DNA from 2 places in the Blautia sp. OM07-19 genome. Region 2 is predicted to be linked to the other one. Evidence: riboswitches for the same ligand, from Rfam matches in the RefSeq annotation. Region 2 holds a riboswitch; the other holds the start of a gene.

Region 1 (7,523 bases), on a different contig from region 2:
TGGCGAGACAGGGCGGTATCGGTATTATTCACAAGAATATGACTATCGAAGCACAGGCAGACGAAGTAGACAAGGTAAAACGTTCTGAGAACGGTGTTATCACAGATCCATTCTTTTTATCCGCTGACAATACCCTTGAAGATGCGAACAACCTGATGGCGAAATTCCGTATCTCCGGTGTTCCGATCACAGAGGGAAGAAAACTGGTCGGTATCATTACCAACCGTGACCTCAAATTCGAAACAGACTTTTCCAAGAAGATCGGAGAGTGCATGACATCCGAGGGACTGATCACAGCCAAGGAAGGAATCACTCTTGAAGAGGCAAAGAAGATCCTTGCCAAATCCCGCAAAGAAAAATTACCCATTGTAGATGACGACTTTAACTTAAAAGGTCTGATCACGATCAAGGATATCGAGAAACAGATCAAATATCCACTTGCAGCCAAGGACGCACAGGGACGTCTGCTCTGCGGTGCAGCCGTTGGTATCACAGCTAACGTTCTTGCACGTGTAGATGCACTTGTTAAGGCAAATGTAGACGTTATCGTTGTAGACTCCGCACATGGACATTCCGAGAATATCCTCCGTGCAGTACGCCAGATCAAGGATGCATATCCGGATCTTCAGGTGATCGCAGGAAACGTTGCCACAGGAGCAGCTACCAAGGCTCTGATCGATGCCGGTGTAGATGCTGTCAAAGTTGGTATCGGACCTGGTTCCATCTGTACGACACGTGTCGTTGCAGGTATCGGTGTTCCACAGATCACAGCTGTTATGGACTGCTATGAAGTAGCTAACCGCTATGGTATCCCGATCATCGCAGATGGCGGAATCAAATACTCCGGAGATATCACCAAGGCGATCGCAGCAGGAGCCAATGTCTGCATGATGGGAAGCATCTTTGCAGGATGCGACGAGAGCCCGGGAACTTTCGAACTGTACCAGGGACGTAAATACAAAGTATACCGTGGTATGGGATCTATCGCAGCCATGGAGAACGGCAGCAAGGACCGCTACTTCCAGCAGGATGCGAAGAAACTCGTTCCGGAAGGTGTAGAAGGACGTGTAGCATACAAGGGACATGTTGAGGACACTGTATTCCAGCTTATGGGCGGTCTTCGTTCCGGTATGGGATATTGTGGAGCAGAAACCATTGAGAAGCTTAAGACAACCGGAAAATTCATCAAGATCTCCGCTGCATCCCTCAAAGAATCTCATCCGCACGACATCCACATCACCAAGGAAGCTCCGAACTACAGCGTGGATGAATAATTGTTTTGATTTTTATTCTTGCGAAACTAAATAAAGTAGTATATTATGTAATTGTTCGCAGGTAGTATCCCGCGAGGTGTTTTGCCATGAATATGGCAAAATCCCGAGACATACAGGGCAAAATGCTATCACCGTAGGTGATTTGGAAGGCATTTTGACCAAGTTACTGTGAACGAAGTGAACAGTAACATATTATGATATTATAACGACTGCATGACTGGCGGAAGTAGGATCACCTACAGGGAGTGCAGTAAGTAACGTGCCGACCGCCTGGGCAGCCTGTGTAAGCAACAGACTACCCAGGCGGTTTTTGTATCTTATTACAACACTAAAGGAGACGAATCATGGAAAGAATTTCACTGGAAAATGAACTGAAAAGCAACTCTTATCCGGGAAGAGGAATCATCATTGGACGTTCCGCAGACGGAACCAAAGCAGTAACAGCTTATTTTATCATGGGAAGAAGTGAAAACAGCAGGAATCGAGTATTTGTCGAGGATGGAGAGGGAATCCGCACACAGGCATTTGATCCATCCAAACTGACAGATCCGAGCCTGATCATTTATGCTCCGGTACGTGTACTGGGAAATAAGACAATTGTGACAAACGGCGATCAGACAGACACGATCTATGAAGGAATGGACAAACAGCTCACCTTCGAACAGTCCTTAAGATCCCGCGAATTTGAGCCGGACGGACCGAACTATACACCAAGGATCTCCGGTGTCATGCACATCGAAAACGGCGAATACAGTTACGCAATGTCAATCCTCAAGAGCAACAACGGAAATCCGGATGCCTGCCTCCGTTACACTTACGCATACGAAAAAGCAATTCCAGGTGAGGGACGTTTCATCCACACTTACAAATGCGACGGAAATCCGCTCCCAAGCTTTGAAGGAGAACCGAAACTCGTAGATATTCCGGACGATATGGAAGCATTCACAGAACTTCTCTGGAACAGCCTGAACGAAGACAACAAAGTTTCCCTGTTTGTACGTTACATCGACATCGCAACAGGAAACTATGAGACAAAGATCGTAAACAAAAACAAGTAAGATACGGAGGATGAGATAAGATGAACGAATTACAGTTAAAATACGGATGCAACCCGAACCAGAAACCTTCCAGGATCTACATGGAGGACGGAAGTGAGCTTCCGATCAAAGTTCATTCAGGAAGACCTGGATATATCAACTTCCTCGATGCATTCAATGGCTGGCAGCTTGTACGAGACCTCAAGAAAGCAACAGGACTTCCGGCAGCAACTTCTTTCAAGCATGTTTCTCCTGCAGGTGCAGCAGTCGGACTTCCGCTGACAGAAACACTTGCAAAGATCTACTGGGTAGACGATATGAACTGGAAAGAATTTTCCCCGCTTGCCTGCGCTTATGCAAGAGCGAGAGGCGCAGACCGTATGTCTTCTTTCGGTGATTTTATTTCTCTTTCTGATGTCTGCGACAAAGACACAGCAATGCTGATCAAGAGAGAAGTTTCCGATGGCGTGATCGCACCGGGTTACACAGAGGAAGCCCTTGAGATCCTCAAACAGAAGAAAAAAGGCAATTACAACGTGATCGAGATCGATCCGGATTATGTACCGGCTCCGCTGGAACACAAGCAGGTATATGGCGTGACTTTCGAACAGGGACGTCAGGAACTTGCAATCGACGACGAGCTGATCTCCAACATCGTAACCGAGAGTAAAGAACTTACAGAAGAAGCAAAGCGCGACCTCAAAGTTTCTCTGATCATCCTGAAATATACACAGTCCAATTCCGTATGTTTTGTCAAGGACGGACAGGCGATTGGTGTCGGCGCAGGACAGCAGTCCCGTGTACACTGCACCAGACTTGCAGGACAGAAGGCAGATAACTGGTTCCTCCGTCAGAGCCCGCAGGTTCTTTCTCTTCCGTTCAAAGATACCATCAGCAGGGCAGAGCGCGACAATGCGATCGATGTTTATATCGGCGACGAATACATGGATGTTCTGGCAGACGGAGCATGGGAGAACGTATTCACAGAGAAGCCGGCAGTCTTCACAAAAGAAGAGAAGCGTGCATGGCTCGATCAGCTTACCGATGTAACGCTCGGATCTGATGCATTCTTCCCGTTCAGTGATAACATCGAACGCGCACATAAGAGCGGCGTGAAATTTATCGCACAGCCAGGTGGCTCTGTGAGAGATGACGCAGTGATCGAAACCTGTAACAAATATGGAATGACAATGGCGTTCACAGGAATCCGTCTGTTCCACCACTAAGAATAAAGAACAGGTCTGAAATATAAATTTCAGATACAGCAGAGGAAACTTTGGTTCGGGAAATCCCATCAAAGTTTCCTCTGCTTTTTGTATAGATAATATCTGACAGATAAAGAATTACAGACAAAAAAAACCAGGACTAAATCCTGATTCTTAAGAGCGATAGACGGGGCTCGAACCCGCGGTCTCGACCTTGGCAAGGTCGCGCGTTACCAACTACGCCACTATCGCATGTGTTCTGTTTGGAAGTTTTATTTGTTTTCCTCAGCGACAAGACATACTATACCAGATGAATTTGTATTTGTCAAATGTTTTTTTGAAAAAAATTAAAAAAATTTCAAAAATATTTTCCGGCATAAAAAACGGTGAAAATTTTGTGTAAATTTTGAAATCACGAAGTTCATGTGCTACAATACACACAGAATCGCCGGGAGACTGGCGAAGGTAAATCAGAAAGAGGTGACAAGATCTGTGAATAAGAGAACGACGGCTTTTTTACTGGGGAGTGTATTGTTGTGTCATGCATCTCTGGTTTATGGCGAAGTTCCAGATTATAATACTGTAGTAGAGGATACACAGAAAGAAAATAAGGCTGTGCAGATGTTTGAAACAGATGACGGCAAGGGAAATACGGTTCAGGTGGCAGCACATCAGGAGACACTCTATGTGACAGCCAGAAAGACAGGAATCTATACGATGCCTTCTGACAGCAGTGCAGAGCTTGCAGCGGTATCGCTCGGAGATCAGGTGGAACAGACTGCGATCTGCGACAATGGCTGGAGCAAGGTGGAAGCTGAGGCTGACGGAGAGAAAGTCATAGGTTACATACAGACACAGGCACTTAACAGCGAGAATCAGATCGTATCGATGGATGCGGAGGAGGTTGAAGTAACGTCCGACAGCAGTATTCTGGATTATCCGGGAAAGAAGGACGGAGAGGTTGTCGGAGAAGTCCTGGAACTGGACGAGGTGAAGCGGACAGGAACTGTCAACAATGTCTGGAGCAGGATCGAATACCAGAATGCGGACGGCACAGAGCAGGAAGGCTATATCCCGACAAGCTGTCTGAATGTCTCAGATGGTCAGGAGAGTACAGAAGCTTCCATAGATACGAAGAAAGATGCAGGCACTCTTCACAAAAGCAGTGGAAAAGGAGTCTTTTCGGATGCGCTGGAAACAGATGAGAGTGTTACTGAACAGAATGGCGTTCAGATCGGAAAGGCAGTAGCAGCCTCATCAGATGCCAAGCTCAAAGACCTTGGTGTGTTCAAGATCACACATTACTGTCCGTGCAGCATCTGCTGCGGGCCATATGCCAACGGAATCACTTCAACAGGTGTGACAGCGACGACAAACCATACGATCGCTGTAGATCCGTCTCAGATTCCTTACGGAAGCAAGGTCGTGATCAATGGACAGGTTTATGTGGCAGAGGACTGCGGCGGCGCGATCAAGACAAACTGCATTGACATTTATGTGGCAACACATGCAGAGGGAGAGGCAAAGGGCGTTTACTACACCGACGTTTATCTCATTCAGTAAATAAATATTCTGGAACAAAAAGATCTCCGGCAGAACCGATTTACGGAATCCTGCCGGAGATTTTTTATAAAAAGTTATCTTGCCATGGTATAGATCTTTTCCATGTCTTTCATATTGAGCTGCTTGAACACGCCGATCGTGCGGGTATCTTCATAACTGCACTTAAAAGCGAGTTCATGGATCTGCTGATCATCAAGGTCAAGTCCAAGTTCATGCAGGCTGACAGGCATCTTGATCGAACGGAAAAAGTCCTCCATTGCCTCGATTCCTGCCAGGGCGGTCTTTTCGAAATCAAGACCGCACGGGATATCGAATACGTTGGTCGCAAACTGTGCGAAACGCTCCGGATTTACATCGTATACATATCTTGCCCAGCTTCCCCAGATCGCTGCAAGACCGGCACCGTGAGTGACATCATAGAGTCCGCCAAGCTCGTGCTCAAGCTGGTGACATGCCCAGTCGCCACCGCCGGTTCCACATCCGGTCAGACCATTGTGAGAGAGGCTTCCTGCCCACATGATCTCTGCGCGGGCTGTGTAGTTGTCAGGTTCCCTCATAAGAATACGTGCGTTGTAGATGACAGTCTGCATCAGAGATTCACTGATGCTGTCTGTGATCTCCATAGTCTCGATATTGACGAAATAACGCTCCATGGTGTGCATGAGGATATCCACACAGCCGCTCTCCGTCTGATACTGCGGAAGGCTGTAGGTAAGCTTCGGGTTCATCAGGGCAAATTTCGGACGGCAGAGATCGCATTTGGCAGCACCTCGTTTCAGCCAGCCATCCTCATTGGTGATGACAGAGGAATTGCTCATCTCACTTCCGGAAGCTGCAATGGTAGGGATGACGCCGATCGGAAGACAGGCAGTCGGAACTTCTGTCTTGAGATAAAAATTCCAGACATCTGTCCATGGATTTGCAACGCCGTACCCGATCGCCTTGGCAGAGTCAATAACACTTCCACCGCCGACAGCGAGAATGAAATCTACGTTTTCTTTCTTACAGAGCTCGATACCTTCACGTACTTTGGAAAGACGCGGGTTCGGGACAACGCCGCCCAGGGTAACGAAATCAATGCCGGCATCAGTAAGACATCCGGAAACTTCGTCGATCAGCCCGGAAGCGACGGCACTCTTGCCTCCGTAATGGATCAGAACTTTGTGACAGTTCTCTTTCTTCAGAATATCACCGATCTGCAAATGAGAATCTTTACCAAAAATAACCTTTGTAGGGGCAAAATATTCAAAACTGCGCATAATAGTTACTCCTTATATACATTTAAAATAAATGACAAATTTAGAAACAACATAAATATAACATAATTGTAAAGAGAAATACACAAAAAAATTTTGGATTTTTCAATGCCCTGTCAGGAATGAAGCGAAAACATTCTGGACATTTCTTCTCTGGTGTAATATTATAAAATAACAAAAAGGCAGGTGATAAAATGGAAAATATAGTGATCATCGGTGCAGGTCCCGCCGGTATCTCAGCCGCTCTGTATGCTACAAGGGGAAACATGAATCCGCTTGTCATCAACAACGGCATCGGAGCACTGGAAAAGGCGGAGAAGATCGAGAATTATTATGGACTGGAACAGCCGCTTTCCGGTAAGGAACTCTACGAGAGAGGGATATCTCAGGCGGAAGCCCTGGGAGTGCGTATCCTGGATGCAGAGGTCCTTGGGATCAGTGGTTTTGATACATTTACTGTCAAGACGACAGCAGGTGATTTTGACACAGTCAGCGTGATCCTGGCGACAGGAGGGAAGCGCAGTGCCCCGAAGATTCCGGGACTTAAGGAATTTGAAGGAAGAGGTGTCAGCTACTGCGCGGTCTGTGATGCATTTTTTTACAGAGGAAAGGAAGTTGCCGTTGTCGGAAACGGTGAGTTCGCCCTTCATGAAGCAGAGGAACTTCGGAATGTCACGCAGGATGTGACCATCTATACGGATGGGAAGGAACCGGAATTTTCCAGAGAACATCCGATCGCAGTCAATACGATGAAGATCCAGGCGATCGAAGGCGATGACAAGGTTTCCGGACTTCTGATGCAGAGTGATACAGCTGCACAGGATGCGGAAGCACCAGAGAACTCTTTTTATCCTGCGGACGGTGTCTTTGTGGCACTCGGTACGGCAGGAAGCACAGAGATTGCCAGACAGATGGGAGCAGAGATCACCGATAAGGGAAATATCAAAACCGACGAAGAGATGGCGACAACGATTCCGGGACTTTTTGCCGCAGGAGACTGCACAGGCGGACTTCTCCAGGTTTCCAAGGCCGTTTACGAAGGCAGTATGGCAGCCATCAGCGCCGGCAAATATGTCCGGCACAAAAAGGTATCATAAATAAAAATCAAGAAACACTAATCGTGGATCGAAATATCAAGGAGGAAGCATTATGGCAAAAACAATTACAGCAGAGAATTTTGAGCAGGAA
Region 2 (7,523 bases):
AACTTAAAGATGCGTCATCTTGAAGCATACATTCCGGAATATCCAGTTGGAACAGCTGATGACATCGCCAAGATGATCGGTGATTTCGTACCGGTTGCACGTGCCGTTATCGGTGTTCGTAACCTCAAGATCATTACATTCGGACCACGTCCGCAGGATTTCTTCGCTTGTAACGCACCGATCAAAGGCCTCTATGAACTGGGTGTTGAGATCGAAGAAAACTCCGAACTTGACCTTCTCGTTGCTTTCAAAGAGCATGAAAACGATCCTCGTATCCCGGAAGTTTGCGCAGATATGGCAAAAGAAATGGGCGAAGGCAAATACTACGAAGACCTCAATGCAAGAATGGCACAGTTCGAGCTTACTCTTCTTGACTGGGCAGAAGCTCACAAAGGAGCAAGAAAATACGTTGCATTTGCTGACAAATGCTGGCCGGCATTCCCGTCACAGTTCGGATTTGAGCCTTGCTATGTAAACAGCCGTCTTGGTTCCAGAGGAATCCCGGTATCCTGCGAAGTTGATATCTATGGAGCACTCAGCGAGTACATCGGACTCTGCATCTCCAACGACGCAGTTACACTGCTTGACATCAACAACTCTGTTCCGCAGTATATCTATGACGAAGATATCAAAGGAAAATATGATTACAAACTTACAGATACATTCATGGGATTCCATTGTGGAAATACTCCGGAATGCAAGATGTGCGAATCCAGAGCCGTTAAATATCAGCTCATCCAGCACAGACTTCTTGAGCCAGCAGGATCTGAGCCAGACTTTACAAGAGGAACTCTTGAAGGTGACATTGCTGCTTCTGACATCACATTCTATCGTCTGCAGTGCAACTCAGAAGGTGAACTGGTAGCATACGTTGCAGAAGGTGAAGTTCTTGATGTACCGACAAGATCCTTCGGTGGTATCGGTATCTTCGCTATCAACGAAATGGGAAGATTCTACCGTCACGTACTGATCGAAGGTAACTATCCGCATCACGGAGCAGTTATGTTCGGACATTACGGAAAACAGTTCTTCGAAGTAGTGAAATTCCTTGGACTGGATGTAAAGAAGATCGGTTACAACCAGCCAGCAGGAGTAAGATACCCAACAGAAAATCCGTGGGGATAATCTTCTGATTTTGAAAAAAATAAAATAAAATCAATACAGACATCCCGGGAGTTTTCCTGGGATGTCGTGGTAAAGAGCAAAATATCAGTAAAAAATATCAATAACAGACAGAATGTGCATCTGCGGGGTATGTATGCAAAATGCACAGTTAGGAGGAAATATGTACTATATTGGTGTGGATTTAGGAACTTCTGCCGTAAAACTTCTTCTGATGGAAGAATCAGGCAAGATTTGTAATATCGTATCAAAAGAATATCCACTGTTTTTCCCGCATCCGGGCTGGTCAGAACAGAATCCGGAAGACTGGTTTACCCAGAGTGTTGAGGGAATGAAAGAACTGACCGAAGGAATCGACCGCTCCCAGGTAGCCGGAATCGGCTTCGGCGGACAGATGCACGGACTGGTAACACTGGATGAAAATGACAATGTCATCCGCCCGGCAATCCTCTGGAATGATGGACGTTCCCAGAAAGAAACAGAATATCTCAACAATGAGATCGGCAAAGATAAATTATCACAGTACACAGCAAATATCGCTTTTGCAGGCTTCACAGCACCAAAGATCCTGTGGATGAAGAAAAACGAGCCGGAGAAATTTGCAAAGATCGCAAAGATCATGCTTCCAAAAGACTACCTTGCATACAGACTTTCCGGATCTTTCTGCACAGATGTTTCTGATGCATCCGGTATGCTGCTTCTTGACGTAAAGAACCGCTGCTGGTCCAAAGAAATGATGGAGATCTGCGACGTTAAGGAAGAACAGCTTCCGAAACTGTACGAAAGCTGGGAAGTTGTCGGAACACTGAAACCAGAAGTTGCAAAAGAACTCGGATTCTCTGCAGACGTCAAAGTCGTAGCAGGAGCAGGCGACAATGCGGCAGCAGCAGTCGGAACAGGAACTGTTGGTGATGGACAGTGCAACATCTCCCTTGGAACTTCCGGAACCATCTTCATCTCCAGCAAAAACTTCGGCGTTGACGAAAACAATGCACTGCATTCCTTCTGCCATGCAGACGGAAGCTATCACCTGATGGGCTGCATGCTGAGCGCAGCATCCTGTAACAAATGGTGGGCAGAGGAAATCCTTCAGACCAAGGATTTCGCAGCAGAGCAGGCACCGATCCAGAAACTCGGCGAAAACAATGTATTCTTCCTTCCATACCTGATGGGAGAAAGATCACCACATAACAATCCTGACGCAAGAGGTGTATTCTTCGGAATGTCCATGGACACTACAAGAGCAGATATGACACAGGCTGTTCTCGAAGGCGTAGCCTTCGGACTTCGCGATTCCCTCGAAGTTGCAAGAAAACTTGGTATCAAGATCGAACGAACCAAGATCTGCGGCGGCGGCGCAAAGAGCCCGCTCTGGAAAAAGATTATTGCAAATGTGATGAACCTCAAAGTTGATGTTCTCGACGTAGAAGAAGGACCGTCCATGGGTGGCGCCATGTTGGCTGCTGTAGGATGTGGGGCTTATCCGGATGTTGAGACCATCGGAAAGAAGATGGCTCACGTCGTTGACACCGTTGAGCCGGAGGAAGAACTTGTGGCGAAGTACGAAGAAAAGTATCAGAAGTTTAAGAAACTGTATCCGGCCCTTAAACCACTTTTCTAGGGTACTGCCCCGATTCCCGCAGTTTGGAAACTGCAAAACCTTATGCGAGGGGAGGGCACTCGAAGTTGCGAAGGCCGTTCTCCCCTCGCGCTCCCCACCGGGCCACGCCTGGTGCATCAGGACAGAACGGGCTGACGTTAAATAATAGTATGATAAAATAACAAATTTTATTTAAGTTTTCCTTATGTTTTATAAAAAAACATAATAATCGCGACAATTTATTGACAAATGACAATAAATATGATAATCTTTTCTCACCAAGTAAATAGAGTCTCCGGTGACTGACGGAATTGTGGAGATACCACGAGGGAGCAGGAGATTTGTAACGCCGACCGTCTGGGCAGTATTTGAGGGTAACTCAGATACTGCTTTTTTTAATAAGAAAAGAGGGCTTATTAAAAATCAACGCCATGGTTGCTTGGTGACGGGGCAATCACGACAGGCGTTATCGGCAAAGAAAGGAGAAAATTATGGGATTCAAAAGTGACATCGAAATCGCACAGGAGTGCACAATGGAGCCGATCACCAAGATCGCAGAAAAAGCAGGCATTGACGACAAATATCTGGAGCAGTACGGTAAGTACAAAGCAAAGATCGATTACAATCTCCTGAAAGAAAGCGACAAAAAGGACGGCAAGCTGATTCTTGTAACCGCTATCAACCCGACACCGGCAGGTGAAGGAAAGACAACAACAACAGTAGGTCTTGCAGACGGTATGCAGAGACTCGGCAAGAGCGTTATGGTAGCTCTCCGTGAGCCATCCCTCGGACCGGTATTCGGTGTTAAGGGCGGCGCAGCAGGCGGCGGCTATGCACAGGTAGTTCCGATGGAGGACATCAACCTTCACTTCACAGGTGACTTCCATGCGATCGGAGCAGCAAACAACCTGCTCGCAGCAATGATCGACAATCATATCTTCCAGGGCAACGCTCTGAACATCGATCCAAGAAAGATCACATGGAGAAGATGCGTGGACATGAACGACCGTCAGCTCCGTAACGTAGTAGACGGCCTCGGTGGAAGAACAAACGGAATGCCGCGTGAAGACGGATATGACATCACCGTTGCATCTGAGATCATGGCAGTCCTTTGTCTTGCAAGTGACATCAAAGACCTGAAAGAAAGACTTTCCAGAATTATTATCGGATATACCTACGGTAAAGTATCCGAGCAGAAACCGGTAACAGCAGGTGACCTCCATGCAGAAGGCGCTATGACAGCTCTCCTGAAAGACGCCCTGAAACCGAACCTCGTTCAGACACTGGAACACGTTCCGGCGATCGTACACGGCGGACCATTCGCAAACATCGCTCATGGATGTAACTCCGTAACAGCAACCAAGATGGCAATGAAACTTGCTGATTATGCGATCACAGAAGCAGGATTCGGTGCAGACCTTGGTGCAGAGAAATTCCTCGATATCAAATGCCGTATGGCAGACCTGCATCCAAGTGCAGTTGTTATCGTAGCAACCGTACGTGCTCTGAAATACAACGGCGGCGTAGCCAAAGCTGACCTCAACAACGAAAACCTGGAAGCTCTTGAAAAAGGTATCCCGAACCTTCTGAAACATGTAAGCAACATCAAGAACGTATACAAACTTCCTTGCGTAGTTGCCATCAACGCATTCCCGACCGACACCAAGGCAGAGCTTGACTTCGTAGAAGCTAAGTGCAAAGAACTCGGCGTAAACGTAGCTCTTTCTGAAGTATGGGCAAAAGGCGGAGAAGGCGGAATCAAACTTGCAGAAGAAGTTCTTCGCCTCGTAGAAGAACCAAACGACTTTACTTATGCATATGAACTGGAAGGATCTATCGAAGATAAACTGAACCAGATCGTGCAGAAAGTATATGGCGGTAAGAGAGTAGTTCTTACTGCAAATGCGCAGAAGCAGGCGAAACAGCTGGAAGCTCTTGGATTTGGCAACTGCCCGATCTGTGTGGCTAAGACACAGTACAGCCTGACCGATGACCAGACCAAACTTGGGGCTCCGACAGACTTCGAAGTTACTGTACGTAATCTTAAGATTTCTGCTGGCGCAGGATTTATCGTTGCCCTGACAGGCGAGATCATGACGATGCCAGGTCTTCCGAAAGTACCTGCTGCAGAACGTATTGATGTTGATGAGACCGGAAAGATCACTGGACTTTTCTAAGAATTAAGTCTCATATTAAAAAAGTATAATTTTTGCCTTATAAGGCAGGAAAATTCAGTTTGGAAACTGAGAAAACCCTGAGGGGGAGCATCTCGAAGTTGCGAAGGCCGAAGCTCCCCCTCAGCCCCCCTACTTGGCCACGCCTGGTGCATCAAGACAGAACGGGCTGACGCTAACTGTTAGGGCTGTTTCGCTGGCGCGAAAGGCGCGGGGGTATTGGGATGACTACGTGAGGAGTAAGTCGTCTGGAAACCAACGAAGATTGGGAGTGAGAATGACTACGTGGGAAGTAAGTCGGCTGGAAACCAACGAAAATTGGGTGCTGGAATGACTCTGTAAGAAGTAATTTATTTGAAAGACCACAGAATTTTGGAAAAATGGATGACTGTAGAATGAGCAAGCCAGATTAAAGTCAATAAATGCTCTTGAGATGGTTGGCTTGGAAGATAGTATTTTAGATTCTGACCAATGAAGAGTTTTAAAATGGATGACCTAGTGTACTGTCTCATTGACTTTCAGTTAAATAACGCAGAATGTTTTTTCATCGACAAGGCGACTGAACGAGGCGATGCGGTGGCATCGTTGGGCGAAGTCAACGCAGTTCGATGGGAAAACAGGCAAGTTATTTAGCGAAATGTCAATGATACAGTACACTAGCTTAGAGTTATACTAATACAAATCAACTCACCAATAGTATGATAAAATAACAGGATATCTTCTCCATGCGAAAGAGAAGAATCCTGTTATTTTTATATACTGCGATATCATTTATACAAAGATCTTCCGACCTGATACACCAGGAGAATTTTTCAAAGGGCACTACATAAGACAAAATTTCCGTCAAACACCCAGCCCAGGGGTGGCGAGGGGACTGGCAAGTCCCTTCGAGGTTTTCATATATCCCAATATAAAAACATCCCCCCCAGGGCATCCCGCCCTGACAAGAAAGGTCAATGCAAATTAACGGGTCCAAGGGAAGTACCCTTCCTCTCTTGACAAATATATATATCCTGTTTAAAGTAAATTTATAAAATTTACACCCCATGTTATGAGGGAGGCATAGAAAAAAATGACTATAAAACAAAAATTAAACGCCCTTCGCATTCTTATGAAAGAAAAAAAGATAGACGCCTATCTGGTACCAACAGATGATTTCCATGGATCGGAATACGTAGGTGACTACTTCAAATGCAGGAAATATATCACCGGCTTCACCGGCTCCGCAGGAACTGCCATTATCACACAGGACATGGCAGGCCTGTGGACCGATGGCCGTTATTTTATCCAGGCAGCGGATCAGCTCCGCGATACGACAATAGAACTGTTCAAATCCGGCGAGCCAGGGGTTCCGACCGTGCATCAGTTTCTGAACGATAAATTACAAGAAGGCATGTGTCTTGGCTTCGACGGCCGTACCGTAAGTGCGAGGGAAGCGGAAGAATTGCAGGAACTTCTGCAGGAAAAACATATCACATTTTCTGTAAACGATGACCTGATCGGCGAGATCTGGGAAGACCGTCCGGTTCTTTCCTGTGAGCCGGTCATGGAACTGGATATCCGATGGACCGGCAAGTCCAGAGCAGATAAGATCGCAGAGATCCGTGAGCAGATGAAAGCAAAAGAAGCCGACACTTTTATCCTCACATCCCTCGATGATATCGCCTGGCTTTTGAACATCCGCGGTAACGATATCCATTGCTGTCCGGTGGTTCTTTCTTACCTTGTAATGATGGAGAATGAATTGAGATTATACGCAAATGCAGCAGCTTTTTCAGAAGAGATCCGCAGTAATCTGGAAGCAGATGGGGTAAAAATTTACCCATACGATGATGTCTATTCTTATGTTCAGAGCATCTCTTCAGATAAGAAAGTTCTGCTCTCCAGGGCGAATGTCAACAGCCGTCTCGTAAGTAATATTCCATCTGAAGTGACGATTCTGGATGAGCCAAATCTGACTCTTCTTCCGAAGGCAGTCAAGAACGAAACAGAGATGGAAAACGAGAGAATTGCACATATTAAGGACGGTGTCGCAGTAACTAAATTCATCCATTGGCTCAAGAAAAACGTCACCAGAACTAACATTACAGAACTGAGCACAGCGGAGAAATTATACCAGTTCCGCAGCGAACAGGAGCACTTTCTGGGGGAAAGTTTTGATCCGATCATTGCATATGGAACGCATGCTGCGATCGTACATTACAGCGCGACAGAAGCGACAGACATCCCGCTTGAGGCCAGGGGAATGGTGCTTGCAGATACCGGCGGACATTATCTGGAAGGAACAACAGATATCACAAGAACCATTGTTCTTGGACCTGTCACAGCCAAAGAAAAGAAATTTTTTACCGCAGTTCTGCGTGGAAATCTGAACCTGGCAGCGGCGAAATTCAAGTACGGATGCACAGGTTTAAACCTCGATTATCTTGCCAGAGGACCGCTCTGGGAACTGGGTGAAGATTATAACCACGGCACAGGACACGGGGTAGGCTATCTTCTGAATGTTCACGAAGGACCGAACAGCTTCCGTTGGAAAAACCTTCCGGGAAATCCGGCACCGGTGCTTGAGGAAGGAATGATCACCTCCGACGAACCTGGCTATTATCTGGAAAATGAATTCGGGATCC

What was found. A riboswitch is a leader RNA that binds a small molecule or an ion and turns the genes downstream of it on or off. The one in region 2 is predicted to bind ZMP and ZTP.
Region 1: linked by a shared signal. The riboswitch ahead of DXC01_RS08640 (IMP cyclohydrolase) and the one ahead of DXC01_RS14515 (formate--tetrahydrofolate ligase) in region 2 are both predicted to bind ZMP and ZTP.

What each region holds. Positions count from the first base shown of each region.
Region 1 is NZ_QULA01000009.1:76,041-83,563, reverse strand. It holds gene guaB (IMP dehydrogenase) at 1-1,274, shown strand, start outside; ZMP/ZTP riboswitch at 1,478-1,557, shown strand; gene DXC01_RS08640 (IMP cyclohydrolase) at 1,619-2,332, shown strand; gene DXC01_RS08635 (phosphoribosylaminoimidazolecarboxamide formyltransferase) at 2,353-3,537, shown strand; tRNA gene DXC01_RS08630 (tRNA-Gly) at 3,696-3,768, opposite strand; gene DXC01_RS08625 (3D domain-containing protein) at 4,009-5,079, shown strand; gene DXC01_RS08620 (iron-containing alcohol dehydrogenase) at 5,154-6,338, opposite strand; gene DXC01_RS08615 (NAD(P)/FAD-dependent oxidoreductase) at 6,530-7,432, shown strand; gene trxA (thioredoxin) at 7,485-7,523, shown strand, end outside.
Region 2 is NZ_QULA01000024.1:12,546-20,068, reverse strand. It holds gene DXC01_RS14525 (L-fucose/L-arabinose isomerase family protein) at 1-1,125, shown strand, start outside; gene xylB (xylulokinase) at 1,286-2,743, shown strand; ZMP/ZTP riboswitch at 3,011-3,092, shown strand; gene DXC01_RS14515 (formate--tetrahydrofolate ligase) at 3,214-4,899, shown strand; gene DXC01_RS14510 (aminopeptidase P family protein) at 5,969-7,523, shown strand, end outside.